One region of the Micromonospora sp. S-DT3-3-22 genome, then DNA from elsewhere that is predicted to be linked to it. Evidence: riboswitches for the same ligand, from Rfam matches in the RefSeq annotation. Region 1 holds a riboswitch; the other holds the start of a gene.
What was found. A riboswitch is a leader RNA that binds a small molecule or an ion and turns the genes downstream of it on or off. The one in region 1 is predicted to bind thiamine pyrophosphate.
Positions count from the first base shown of each region.

Region 1 (7,034 bases):
CGGCCCGGCTCGCCCCGGTCGTCGCGGCGAAGCTGTCCACCACGCCGACGCCGACCCCGACCACCGCAGCGCCCACCACGGCAGCACCCACCACCGCACCGCCCACCACGCCCCCGGTTACCACCGCACCGCCCACCACCGCTCCGCCGGTGACCACGCCGCCGGCCGGCGGGACCGGCTGCGCCGTCGGGTACGCGGTCACCGGGCAGTGGCAGGGCGGGTTCCAGGGTGAGGTGACGATCCGCAACACCGGCACCACCCCGGTCGACGGCTGGACGCTCCAGTGGACGTTCGCCGACGGCCAGCGGATCAGCCAGGCCTGGAACGCGGGCTACACCCAGAGCGGCGGCACCGTCCGCGCGACCAACGTCAGCTGGAACGGTGCGATCGCGGCCGGCGCGACGGTGAACTTCGGCTTCCTGGCCGACGTCACCGGCACGAACAACCGGCCCGGTGGCTTCACCCTCAACGGCGTCGCCTGCACGCTGTCCTGACCCCGGTCGGGCGGCCCCGGTCCGGGGCCGCCCGACCGCACGCCGTCAGCGCAGGTAGGCCGCGAGGCCGAGCTGCTGGTTACGCAGGGCGGTGGCGACCACGCCGGCGATCTGCCGGGCCCCGGCCGTCTCGAAATGGGTGTGGTCGGCGCAGAAGAACGCGCCCACCGCGCCCGAGTTGTAGTCGCCGTTGTTCGGGCACAGCTTCAGCGTGTTGTAGAGCGTGTAGCTCAGCTTGTGCAGGTCGATGACGGGGACGTTGTTGGCCCGGCCCGCGTCGAAGGTCTCGGTGAGGAAGCCCCGGTTGCCCACGGCGGTGCTGCCCGAGCAGGTGATCGCGGCGGCGGGGGTGAGGAAGACCGGGTACGCGCCGCGCTGCTGGGCCGCGCGGGCCATCACGCCGAGCAGCTCCTTGTAGCGGGCCGAGCCGACGTGCCGGTTACAGGTGGTGCTGCCGTCGTTGATGCCGAACTGGATGAGCAGGTAGTCGCCGGCCTTCATCCCGCCGGTGGCGTTCAGCATGGCCTGCCAGCGGGTCGAGTAGGTCTGTGGGTTGATCACGCACTCGCCGGCCGCGTTCATCGTGGTGGTGACGTTCGGGTCGTACAGCCAGGTCTGGATGCTGCGCCCGCCGACCGCGCTGTTGACCACGGTGGCGTTGCCGTTGAGGTACTGGCCGAACTGGTTGCCCCAGCCCACCGGGCAGGCCCCGCTGGACGACGGGTTGGCGACCGTGGAGTCACCGGCCAGCCACACGGTGACCGGCGGCTGCGTCGAGGGCGTCGGGGTGGGCGTGCGGGTCGGCGTCGGCGTGGGGGTGAGGGTGGGCGTCGGGGTCGGGGTGGGTGGGGTGGACGGTGGCGGGCAGGGCGTGGCGGTCGGGGTCGCGCCGGTGCAGGAGACCCCGTTGAGCGCGAACGCGGTGGGCGCCGGGTTGGCGGTGGTCCACGCGCCGTTGAACCCGAAGCTGACGCCGGCCCCGGTCCCGATGGTGCCGTTGTAGCCGACGTCCTTGGCGCTGACCGCCGTCCCGTTCTGGGTGACGGTGGCGTTCCATGCCTGGCTGACCCGCTGTCCGCTGGCGAACGCCCAGGTGAGCGTCCAGCCGGCGACCGGGTCGCCGAGGTTGGTGATGGTCACGTCCGCGCCGAAGCCGCCCTGCCACTCGCTGGTGACCTTGTAGTCGACCCGGCAGCCGGTGGCCGCCGCGGTGGCGTTCCCGGCCGCGACCGCCACGCCGCCCGCGAGGACCGCCAACGTGATCGCGCCCAGTCCGGCGAGACGTCGCCGTGCTGCTCTCATGGTCCACTCCTCGTCGCCGGTGCCGGGCCGGCGTCGCCCGCCCCCACTGGACGGCCGCCCGAGCCCCGCGACGATGGCCGCACCCCGGGACGAGAGGAGGCAACAATCGATGTTACTCGATATCAATCCCCCCTCCCACCTCCACCTGGCCGGACCGGCACGCCGGGCGAAGCCCTCGCCGGGCCGGGGCCGGTCATGCTGGGTCGTCGGGCGTCACGACCGGCTCGTCTAGGGTGGTGCGGTGCTCTACTTCCTGATCGTCATCGCCGTGCTGCTGCTGGTGTACGCCGCCGTGCTGGTCAGCTTCGTCCGGCGCGGACGCAAGATCCCGCCGCAGGCGTACCTGGTGCTGGCGCTGCTCAACGGGCTCATCCTGGCCGCCGTGCTGGCCTGGGCGATCGCCCGCTGACCCGCCGGCCGGCCCCGACCGGCGGACGGGCCGGGGGCCCGCCCCGGCCGCCGTCGGCCCGGACGGGCCCCCGGCCCACCGCATCCACCACCACCCGGGGGCGGGATCAGTCGCCGTTCAGCACCACCGGGTCGTCATCGTCGTCGTCGATGTCGTCGTCGCCCCAGTTGCGCCGGGCGAACGGCAGGATCACCCAGAAGGTCAGGAACCACAGGCCGGTGATCACGGTGAGCACCACGGCGATGCCGGTGTCGAGCACGAAATCGGCGATCAGCAGGACCGCGCTCACCATCGCGACCAGCATGAAGGCCAGGCCACCGGAGGCCATCCGGTGCGCGAAGCGGACCAGTTCCGGCTTGCGGCCCTGGCGGAACAGCGCCCGGTGGAAGGCGACCGGCGAGATGATCATCGCGGTGGCCGCGGCGGCGGACAGCAGGGCGAGGATGTAGACGTCCCGCTGGAACTCGCTGGTCCGGGTGAACCCGTTACTGAACGGCAGGGTCAGCAGGAAGGCGAAGAGGATCTGCACGCCGGTCTGGGCGACCCGCAGTTCCTGGAGCAGATCGGCGAAATTGCGCTGCCAGCGCTGCTTCTCGGATTCCTTCGACACGCGCTACCTCCGGTTCAGACGGTACGACCGACGGGGGCACCCCCCGTCGGCAGCAACGCCTGTGCCCGATCCACGATCGCCCGAAACCGATTCACGATCCCCGATCGGGGCGCTCCGTCGGCACCCCTCAGACCGCCCCGCGCACCCGGGCGAGAATCACCTCGGCCAACGGGCCCGGCGCCTCGTCGGGAATCCAGTGGGTCACCCCGTCGAACACCACGAACCGGTAGTCCCCCGACACGTGCCGGGCGCACGCCTGCGCGGCGGCCCGCCCGATCGCCACGTCCCGGTCGCTCCACACGTAGCTGGTCGGCACCGGCACCGGACCGACCGCCTTCATGTCCCGCCCCGACATCGCCCGGTACCAGTTCAACGCGCCGGTCAACGCGCCCGGTGACCGCATCGGCCCGGCGTACCGGGCCACCCGGGCCGGGTCGCCGACGCCGGACAACAGCCGGCGCAGCACCACCCCCCGCCCGGCCAGCAGCACCCGCTCCGCCAGGCCCGCCCGGCGGAACAACGCCATGTACGACGAGCGCGCCCGCTGCCCACGGTCGGTGGCCAACGCGTACCCGAAGGCGGCCGGGTGCGGCACCGAGACCGCGGTGAGGGTACGCACCCGCTGCGGATGCCGCGCGGCCAGCGCCCAGGCGACGACCGCGCCCCAGTCGTGCCCCACCACGTGCGCGGCGTCGACGCCCACCGCGTCCAGCACCGCCACCGCGTCGGCGACCAGCTCCGGCAGCCGGTAGTCGGCCACCGCGACGGGGCACGCCCCGGGCGAGTAACCCCGCTGGTCGGGGGCGTACGTGCGCAGCCCGGCGGCGTGCAGGGCGGGCGTCACCGCGTCCCACTCCCCACCGTGCTGGGGAAAACCGTGCAGCAGCAGCACCACCTCGCCGCCCTCGGGGCCACCGGCCCGTACGTCGAACGTCAGACCCCGCGCCGCCACCCGCACGATCGCCAGCCTACCCAGCCCACCCGGACGTCGAATGCCGGGAACCGTGTGACCTGCTGGGCCGTTGCCGCAGGTCGGTGCTAGCGTCTGCCGAGACAACTTCACATCCGACAGGGGAGCGCACAGCGCTGAGAGTGCGGGCACCGCCCGCAGACCCTCGAACCTGATCTGGGTAATGCCAGCGCAGGGAGTTCGGTCGACCTCCAGCCGCGCCGCCGTCCGGCAGCCGCCGGGCGCGGCGTGCGTCTTCTCCTGGTTCGATCGCTGGACTGGGAGGCACCGACATGCAGCACACCACCACCAACCGGTGGCGCACCATCGACATCGTGGTCGCCGCCGTGATCGCCGTCGCCTTCGGCGTCATCTTCTGGGCCTGGGGCCTGGTCTGGAAGGCCGCCGACCCGGCGTTCGCCGCCGCACCGGCCAGCCAGGCCGTGATGTACGGCGTCTGGCTCGTCCCGGCCGTGCTCGGCGGCCTGGTCATCCGCAAGCCCGGGGCGGCCCTGTTCTGCGAGGCCGTCGCCGCCACCGTCTCCGCGCTGCTCGGCGCCGAGTGGGGCGGCGTCACCATCGTGCAGGGCCTGATCCAGGGCCTCGGCGCGGAGCTGGCCTTCGCCGCGTTCCGCTACCGGGCGTACCGGCTGCCGGTGGCGGTGCTGGCCGGGGCGATGACCGGGCTGAGCGCCGCCCTGTTCGACTTCTTCGTCTGGAACGCCGAGTACGCCCTGACCAGCTACCGCCTGCCGTACGCGGCACTGACCGTGGTCAGCGCCGCCGTCGTCGCCGGGGTCGGCGGCTGGTACCTGACCCGGGCGCTCGCCGAGACCGGGGTGCTCGACCGGTTCCCCGCCGCCCGCGACCGCACGCTCGTCTGACCCTGCCGTGGCGAGCGGGAAGGGGTCGACGGCGTGGCCGGGGTGAGGCTGGTCGGCTTCGGCTGGCGGCACGCCGGGCGGCGGGCCTGGGCGGTACGCGGGGTCGACCTGCGCATCGACCACGGGGAACGGGTGCTGCTGCTGGGGCCGTCCGGGGCGGGCAAGAGCACCCTGCTGGCCGCGCTGGCCGGGCTGCTGCCGGCGGACTCCGGCGAGCAGGAGGGCACCGTCGAGATCGACGGCCTCGACCCGGCCAAGGCCCGCGAGCGGGTCGGCACCGTCTTCCAGGACCCGCAGTCCCAGCTCGTGATGGCCCGCTGCGGGGACGACGTCGCGTTCGGCCTGGAGAACCGGGGGGTGCCCGGCGACGAGATCTGGCCCCGGGTGGACGAGGCGCTGCGCCGGGTCGGTTTCCCGTACCACCGGGACCGGCCCACCGCGGCGCTGTCCGGCGGAGAGCAGCAGCGGCTCGCCCTGGCCGGCGTGCTGGCGCTGCGGCCGGGGCTGCTGCTGCTCGACGAGCCGACCGCCAACCTCGACCCGGCCGGCGGGGAACTGGTCCGCACGGCGGTGGCCGGCGCGTTGGACCCCGACACCACCCTGGTCCTGGTCGAACACCGGGTCGCCGACGCCCTGCCCCTGGTCGACCGGGTGGTGGTGCTCACCCCCGGCGGCGGGGTCCGGGCCGACGGGACACCGGAGGCGGTCTTCGCCGCGCACGGGGCCGCCCTCGCCGCCGAGGGGGTGTGGGTGCCCGGCCACCCCAGCGTGGCCCGGCCGGCCGCCGGACCGCCCGGCGCGGAGTTGCTCACCGCCGACCGGCTCGGCCTGCCGCCCCGGCTGGCCCCCACCGACCTGGCGGTACGCGCCGGCGAGGCGCTCGCCGTCCTCGGGCCCAACGGGGCCGGCAAGTCCACCCTCGCGCTGCTGCTCGGCGGCCTGCTCCGCCCCGGGGGCGGCCGGCTGACCGCCACCGCCGCACTGGCCGACGGGGACACCCGTACGCCCCCGCACCGGTGGCGGGCCCCCGCGCTGGCCGGCCGGATCGGTTCGGTCTTCCAGGACCCGGAGCACCAGTTCGTCACCCGCACCGTCCACGACGAACTGGCCCTCGGTCCGCGCCGGACGGGTCGCCCCGAACCGGCCGTCCGGGCCACCGTGGACGAGTTGCTGGACCGGCTGCGGCTGACCCGGCTCGCCGGGGCCAACCCGTACACCCTCTCGGGTGGGGAGGCCCGGCGGCTCAGCGTGGCGACCGCCCTGGCCACCGCGCCCCGGCTGCTGATCTGCGACGAACCCACCTTCGGCCAGGACCGCCGCACCTGGGGTGAGCTGGTCGACCTCTTCGCCGACCTGCGCGACGCCGGGCACGGCGTGGTCACCGTCACCCACGACGGGGACTTCGTCGCCGCGCTCGCCGACCGGACGGTCACCCTGCGCCCCGCCCGGGAGCAGCCGTGAGCGCCCCCGCCCCGCTCCCCCGCCCGGCCCGTCCACCCGCGTGGCGGCGGTCGTGATCGGCCTGGAACCCGTCGCGACGCCCGGTGCGCCGCTGGCCCGGCGCAACCCGGTGGCGAAGCTCGCCGCCGGGCTGGTCTTCTCGTTCCTGCTGGTCGCCAGCCTCGACCCGGTCGCGCCGGCGGTGGCGATCGCCGTCGAGCTGGCGCTGCTGCCGCTGTTCGGCATCCGCTACCGGGTGCTGGCCCGCCGGGCGTGGCCGCTGCTGGCCGGTGCCGTCGGCATCCTGGTCACCCTGGTGCTGTTCGCCGCCGACCGCTCCGGTCCGGTGCTCTGGGCCGCCGGGCCGCTGCTGGTCACCTCGGGGGTGCTGGTCACCGCGCTCGGGCTGGTGTTGCGGATGTTCGCGGTCGCCCTGCCCGGGGTGATCGTCTTCGCCACCACCGACCCGACCGACCTGGCCGACGCGCTGGTGCAGAACGCGAAGGCCCCGGCCCGCTTCGCCATCGGCGCGCTGGCCGCGTTCCGGCTGGTGCCGCTGCTCGGCCAGGAGTGGCAGATGTTGACCATGGCCCGGCGGGCCCGGGGCGTGGACGCCGGCCGTAACCCGCTGGCCCGGCTGCGGCTCTTCGCCGCCACGGCGTTCGCCCTGCTGGTGGGCGCGATCCGGCGCGGCACCCGGCTGGCGGTGGCGATGGACGCCCGGGGCTTCGACGCCGGCACCCCGCGTACGGTGGCCCGCCACCAGGTGTTCCGCCCCGCCGACTGGCTGCTCGTCGCCGGAGCGGCAGCCCTGGCCGCCGGCGCCCTGGCGATCAGCATCGCCCTGGGCACCTTCCGCCCCCTGATCGGCTGACCCACCCGCCCCGAGTCCCGCCCGCCGAGCGGCAGGCCGTCGGCAGCACTGAGCCGAAACAGCGGTATCCGA
Region 1 covers NZ_JACGMO010000026.1:57,089-64,122, reverse strand. Annotated here, with positions in the region: gene H1A17_RS10690 (cellulose binding domain-containing protein) at 1-494, shown strand, start outside; gene H1A17_RS10685 (cellulose binding domain-containing protein) at 540-1,796, opposite strand; gene H1A17_RS10680 (hypothetical protein) at 2,038-2,205, shown strand; gene H1A17_RS10675 (DUF6328 family protein) at 2,312-2,815, opposite strand; gene H1A17_RS10670 (alpha/beta fold hydrolase) at 2,943-3,773, opposite strand; TPP riboswitch at 3,876-3,981, shown strand; gene H1A17_RS10665 (ECF transporter S component) at 4,058-4,648, shown strand; gene H1A17_RS10660 (ABC transporter ATP-binding protein) at 4,682-6,109, shown strand; gene H1A17_RS10655 (energy-coupling factor transporter transmembrane protein EcfT) at 6,162-6,962, shown strand.

Region 2 (7,034 bases), on a different contig from region 1:
TCGCCACGGAACTCGATCCGCCGCGACGGGGTCTGACCGGCCTGGTTGTCCACGATGAAGTCGAACTTGACGTAGTTGTCGTCGTCGGCGTGGACGATCAGACCGGCCTGCTGGTACTGCTCGGCCAGCGCGCTGCCGTCGACCTTCGTCTCCAGGGTCCAGTCGCCGCTCGGCGCGGTCTGGAGGATGAAGTTCGTCGGCCCGGTGTTGCTGGTGCCGTAGATGTCACCCTTCGGCACGTCGATCTTCAGTGCGCCGTCGGCCACCCGGTAGGCGGCCGGGTCCTCCCGGAGCACCGCGTTCCACCGGCACTTGTCGAGCGTGGTGCCGGTGAACTCGTCCGACGGGTCGACCGGGCCGGCCGGGGCGTCCGGCGAGACCAGGAACGAGTCGAACAGCGCGTCCACCACCGGGGCGGTGGTGGCACCGTTGAGGGCGAACAGACCGATCCGCGGGTTGGTGATGCCGGCCAGCGCGGCGGACCGACCGACCGGGGTGAACGTCGTCCCGTCGCCGGAGAACGCCGCGGTCAGGTTGGTGCCGTCGCTGATCAGCCGCAGCCAGATGGTGTCACCGGCCGGTGCGGCGGTGGCGTCCGCCCCCTCGTTGCGGGGCGAACCGGCGGTCTCCCGGATGAACTCCACCCGGCGGGAACCGCTGTAGAGCAGGTCCACCTTGGCGTAGTTGTCGTCGTCGCCGTAGATCAGCAGGCCGGCCTGCTGGTAGTTGGCGGTGACGGGCAGGGTGACCTTGGTGGTGGCCTGCCAGGCCCCGCTGGGTGCGGGCTGGAGGACCAGGTTGGTGGCGCCGTTGGTCGTGCCGTACAGGTCACCGGAGGCGGTGGGCAGCCGCAGCGACCCGCCGGAGACCGAGTAGAGCTGGTTCTCCCGGACGACCGTCCAGCGGTCCTTGTCGAGGGTGTTGCCGGTGAACTCGTCCGAACGCGCCCCGAGGCAGGAGTTGTTCGGCGCGTCCACCTTGACCGGGACGGTCGCGTAGGACTTCGCGCCCCGGCTGTCCGTCACCGTCAGGGTGGCGGTGAAGGTGCCCGGGGTGGTGTAGGTGTGGGTGGCGTTCAGGGTCGTCGCCGTCCCGCCGTCACCGAAGTCCCAGGCGTACGTCAGCGGGGTGTCACCCTCGGTGTCGGTGGCCGTGCCCGTGAAGGTCACGGTGACCGGCGCGGTGCCGGTCGCCGGGGTGGCGGTGGCCGTCACCTGCGGCGGCGCGTTGTCGGTCACGCCCCGTCCGATGAAGTCCATCCAGTTGACGTTGAACAGCGAACCGGCGCCACCGGCCGGGTCCTTGGCGACGAAGTACAGCGCGCCCTCCGCACCGGCCGTCACCGGCGCGGTCACGTCGACGAACTGCTGCCAGCCGCCCGTGCCGGGCACGGTGGCCGTGGCCACCACCGGACCGTCGACGGCACCGGCGTGCACGTCGATCCGGCCGCCCTGGACCTCGGAGGCCACCCGGAACCGGATCTGCTCGACCCCGGTCAGGTTGGCCGGGACGAGCGACCACCAGTCGCCGTCCTCGATGAAGCCGATGTTCTGGCCGCCACCGGCGGTGTCGCTGGTGGTCTCCTTCTGCACGCCCGGGTCACCGCCGCCGGTGCTGCCCGGGGCCCGCCCGGTGGCCGTGTAGTACTCGGCCTGCTTGCGCTTGGGCTGGAGGATCTCGATCGCCCGACCGGTCAGCGGGCCGGCGCCGCCGGTGCCGCCGTCGTCGGTGTAGGTGGCCTCGAAGACCGCGAAGACGTTGGCCTCCGCGCCGTGCCCGGACGCCAGCGAGGTCTGCACGGTGCCGGTGCAGCCGGTGTGCTGCTCCAGCGGGTGGGCGTGCTCGTCGTGGCCGAGCAGCACCTGAAGCTGCACCCGGTCACAGTCGACGGTGCCGTCCTCCGGGTCGGTCACCTTGATCGTGTACTTGACCTGGTCGCCCCAGTCGAAGAACCCGCCGCTGGGCGGGAACTCGATGGTCACGGTCGGGGCGGTGTTGCCGACCGTCACCGGCACGTTCGCCACGGCGGTACGGCCCTTGGGGTTGGTGACGGTGAGCTGGGCGGTGTAGTCGCCGGCCGTGGCGTACGTGTGGGTGGGGTTCGCCTCGGTGGAGGTCTGTCCGTCACCGAACTTCCACGCGTAGGTCAGCGTGCCGCCGTCCGGATCACGGGACCCGGCGCTGGAGAACTTCACGGTCAGCGGTGCGGCCCCGGAGGTGGGGTCGGCGCTGGCCTCGGCGATCGGGGCGCGGTCACCGGCGGTGTAGTCGATCCGGTAGACCCCGGAGTCGTCGTTGTTGCCGCCGAAGCCGGTGCCCCACTCGATCAGGTAGAGCGCGCCGTCCGGCCCGAACTCGAAGTCCATCGGGCGGATCATGGACATGCCGGTGAGCAGCTGGTTGATGTCGATCAGCGACTTGCCGTCCGCGCTGACCTGCATCGTGTACATCTTCGACTGGTTCCACTCGCCGAGCAGCGCCTTGCCGTCGTAGTACGCCGGCCACTTGCGGCTCGACGTGCTGTCGGCGTCGTAGCGGTAGACCGGGCCGCCCATCGGGGCGCCGCCGCCGCCGATCTCGGGGAAGCGCGGGTCGCCCGCGTAGCCGTAGTCCACCGTCGCCGGGATGGCCGGCGGCAGGTTGGTCAGGCCGGTGTTGTTCGGCGAGTCGTTGACCGGCGCGGCGCAGTCGAACTTCGCGCCGCTCGGCCCGGACGGGAAGGTGTAGTCGTTGTACGCCTTGTTGTTGCCGGTGCAGTACGGCCAGCCGTAGTTGCCGGCGGTGGCGACGATGTTCCACTCCACCAGGCCCTCGGGGCCACGGTTCGGGTTGGCCGCCGAGGCGTCCGGCCCGTAGTCGGCGACGTAGAGGGTGTCGGTCTTCTGGTCGACGCCGATCCGGAACGGGTTACGGAAGCCCATGCCGAAGATCTCGGGACGGGTCTTCGCGGTGCCCGGGGCGAACAGGTTCCCCGTCGGGACGGTGTAGGTGCCGTCGTCCTCCGGGTGGATCCGGATCACCTTGCCGCGCAGGTCGTTGGTGTTGCCGGCGCTGCGCTGCGCGTCGTAGTCCTGCCGGCCGGCCCGCTCGTCGATCGGGGTGAAGGCGCTCGACTCGAACGGGTTGGTGTTGTCGCCGGTGGCGAGGTACAGGTTGCCCTTCGAGTCGAAGGTCATGCTGCCGCCGGCGTGGCAGCAGGTGTTGCGCTGGGTGTCGACCTGGAGCACGACCTTCTCGGTGGCCTTGTCGATGGTGTCACCGTTGACGGTGAACCGGGACAGGTAGTTGCGCGGGGCGCCACCGGCCGGTGCGTAGTACAGGTAGATCCACTTGTTGGTGGCGAAGGCCGGGTCGAGGCGCAGGCCGAGCAGGCCGTCCTCGTTGCCGGTGAAGACGTCCAGCCGGGTCGCGGTGACCGTGTTGCCGGTGTCCGGCTTCACGATCTGCACCCGGCCGTCACGCTCGGCGTAGAACACCCGGCCGTCCGGAGCGATGTCCAGCTCCATCGGGTTGTTGGTGTTGCTGTCGAGGGTGACCTTCTCGAAGTTCGAGGTCTTCGTGGCGCCGCAGTCGGCGTTCTCGACCCCGGCCGCGGTGCGGATGCCGCCGAGCAGGTGGCTGAGGAACTCCGGCTCGGTGTACGACGCCTGGGTGTGGCCGCCGCCGGTGTACCAGGACCGACCGCCGTCGTAGTCCTGGCACCAGGCGGTGGGGTGGTCGGCACCCATCGCGCCGGCGCCCGGGCTGTAGGACTTCTCGTCCAGGCTGGCCAGCACGTGCACCTTGGAACGCGGGTTGGTGCGGAAGTTGTACCACTCGTCGAACCGGGACCAGCGGTCCGGCAGGTCGGCGGTCGACGGGTGCGCGTGGTCCTCGACCTTGACGGTCGCCTGCTGGTTGGCCGGGTGGCCGGAGAAGTACGCGCCGACCAGATTGCCGTACCAGGCCCAGTCGTACTCGGTGTCGGAGGCGGCGTGCACGCCGGCGTAGCCGCCGCCGGCCTTGATGTAGCGCTCGAACGCGGCCTGCTGGGTGGCGTCGAGGACGTCACCGGTGGTGGAGAGCCAGATCACCGCCTGGTACTTGGCCAGGTTGGTGTCGTTGAAGGCGGCCCCGTCCTCGGTGGTGTCGACGGTGAAGCCGTTCTCGGTGCCGAGCTTCTGGATCGCGGCGATCCCGGCCGGGATGGCGTCGTGCCGGAACGCAGCGGTCTTGGAGAAGACCAGGACCGAGAACGGTTCGGCGGCGGCTGCCGCCGCCGGCGCGGGTGCGGCCTGGGGCCGGGCCTGCGCGACGGGAGCGGCCTGGGCGGCGGTGCCGCCGATCAGACCGCTGGCGAGTAGGGAGAGGGCCAGTAGACCGGCACCCAGTGGACCGCGACGTGCGCGGCGATGGCGGGATGGAGACACTCCATGCTCCTTTTGTCCGCGTTGGACAGTGGTGGGGGCATGGGGACGACTCGCCGCAGACCGTCCCCGGTCGGATCGGTGTGGGCCCGCCGAGGTCCGCACCGGTGGCGATCAGGTGCGGGCCACGCCGAGGCTTCGCACCGGAATAATGTCGATCGGTTGAACAAATTAGCGCCGCTGGATTGGTTTCCGGCAAGGCATGAGCATGTAACGATTCGGTATCGGCGACTCGCTTTTCCGGCTTATGTGGATACAAGCCCAAAATAGTAGCCATCGACGTTGCTGGATCAATCTAACACCCCTTGGCGGATCAGCGGATCTGTCGTACGGTCACAGGCACGTGACCCACGGGAGCCCGGTACACCGGGCTGAGAGGGGGGCTGAGAGCCCCCGACCGTCGAACCTGATCCGGGTAATGCCGGCGCAGGGAGGAGAGTTGCCGTGCCGTCCCTCGGCCGACTGCATCTGATCACCGACACCCGCCCCGGGTGCGACCCGCTCGCCGTCCTGCGGGCCGCCCTCCCGGTGGCCCGCGACGAGCTGGTCGTCCAGGTCCGGGTGACCGACGACACCACCGACCGGCAGGCCTACGACCTGGCCCGCCGGGTGCGCGAGCAGTGCGCGCCGTACGGGGCGACCTGCCTGGTCAACGACCGGCTGCACGTAGCCCTCGCGGTGGACGCCCACGGCGGCCACGTCGGCGCGGACGACCTGCCCGTCGCGGCGGCCCGCCGGGTCCTCGGCCCCGACGCCGTGCTCGGGGCGACCACCCGGGAACCGGGTGCCGCCGCACGGGCGGTCGCCGCCGGGGCCAGCTACCTGGGCGTCGGCCCGTGCCACCCGACCGCCACCAAGACCGGCCTGCCCGACCCGATCGGCCCCGCCGGGATCCGCGCCGTCGCCGATGCCGTCGACGTGCCGGTGATCGCCATCGGCGGGGTCACCGTCGCCACGGTGCCGGCGCTGCGGGCCGCCGGGGCGTACGGGGTGGCGGTCGTCGGCGCGCTGTCCGCCGTCGCCGACCCGGGCCGGGCCACCGCCGAACTGATCGCGGCGCTGACGTGCTGAACCGGCCCGACGTCGCCGTCGTGGGCGCGGGGCCGGTCGGATTGGCGATCGCCTGGCGCTGCGCCGCCCGGGGCCTGCGGGTGGCCGTGCACGACCCGGCCCCCGGCTCCGGCGCGTCCCGGGTCGCCGCCGGGATGCTCGCCCCCGTCGCCGAGGCGTACTTCGGGGAACGGGAACTGACCGGGCTGCTCACCGAGTCCGCCGCCCGCTGGCCGGGCTTCGCCGCCGAACTGGCCGAAGCCACCGGAACGGAGTTCGGGTACCGCACCGACGGCACCCTCGTCGTCGGGCTGACCGGGGACGACCTGGCCGAGGCGCGCCGGCTCTGGTCGTACCAGCAGGGGCTGGGGCTGCCGATCAGCGCGCTGCGGCCGTCGCAGCTACGGGAGCGCGAACCGGCGCTGACCCCCCGGCTGCGCGGCGGCGCGGTCGCCCCCGGCGACCACCAGGTCGACCCGCGCCGGCTGGTCGACGCGCTGCGGGTCGCCGCCGGACGGGCCGGCGCGACCCTGCTGCCCGGCGCGGTGACCCGACTGGCCGAGGTGGACGCGCCGGTCGTCGTGGTCGCCGCCGGCTGCGGCGCCGCCGCGCTGACCGGGCTGCCGGTCCGCCCGGTCAAGGGCCAGGTGCTGCGGCTCCACGCGCCCGACCACCGCCCGCCCGGCTTCCGGCACGTCATCCGGGGGTACGCCGACGGCGAGCCGGTCTACCTCGTCCCCCGCGACGACGGTGAGGTGGTGCTCGGGGCGACAGTCGAGGAGCGCGCCGACACCGAGGTGACCGCCGGGGCGGTGCTGCGCCTGCTCCGCGCCGCCGTCGACCTCGTCCCCGAACTCGCCGAGTACGCGCTGACCGAGGCGAGCGCCGGACTGCGCCCCGGCACCCCGGACAACGCGCCGATCCTCGGCCCGCTGCCCGACCGGCCCGGCGTGCTCGCCGCCACCGGCCACCACCGGCACGGCATCGTGCTCACCCCGGTCACCGCCGACCTGATCACCGACCTGATCGTCACCGGTCAGCCGGACCCGCTGCTCACCCCCTTCACCGCCGACCGGTTCCACTGAGGAGGAAGACGTGCGACTGATCGTCAACGGCGTCGGACGCGAGCTGGCCGGCGGCACGACCGTCGCCGACCTGGTCGCCACGGTCACCGGGCAACGGCGCGGGCTCGCCGTCGCGGTCAACGGCGAGGTGGTCCCCCGGGGCGGCTGGCCGGCCACCGTGCTGCGCGACGGTGACCGGGTCGAGGTGCTCAGCGCCGCCCAGGGCGGGTGACCCGGATGCCCCTCACCATCGCCAGTCACACCTTCACCTCCCGGCTCATCCTCGGCACCGGCGGCGCGGCCAACCTGCACGTGCTGGAACAGGCGATCCGGGCCTCCGGCACCGGACTGGTCACCCTCGCCCTGCGCCGCGTCGACACCGCCCCCGGCACCGCAGGTGGCCTGCTCGACCTGCTCGACCGGTGCGCGGTACGGCTGCTGCCCAACACCGCCGGCTGCTACACCGCCGCCGAGGCGGTCAAGGTGGCCCGGCTGGCCCGGGAGGCGTTCGACA
Region 2 covers NZ_JACGMO010000027.1:14,913-21,946, reverse strand. Annotated here, with positions in the region: gene H1A17_RS10795 (ThuA domain-containing protein) at 1-4,409, opposite strand, end outside; TPP riboswitch at 4,748-4,856, shown strand; gene thiE (thiamine phosphate synthase) at 4,851-5,477, shown strand; gene thiO (glycine oxidase ThiO) at 5,471-6,541, shown strand; gene thiS (sulfur carrier protein ThiS) at 6,552-6,752, shown strand; gene H1A17_RS10775 (thiazole synthase) at 6,758-7,034, shown strand, end outside.
Region 2: linked by a shared signal. The riboswitch ahead of thiE (thiamine phosphate synthase) and the one ahead of H1A17_RS10665 (ECF transporter S component) in region 1 are both predicted to bind thiamine pyrophosphate.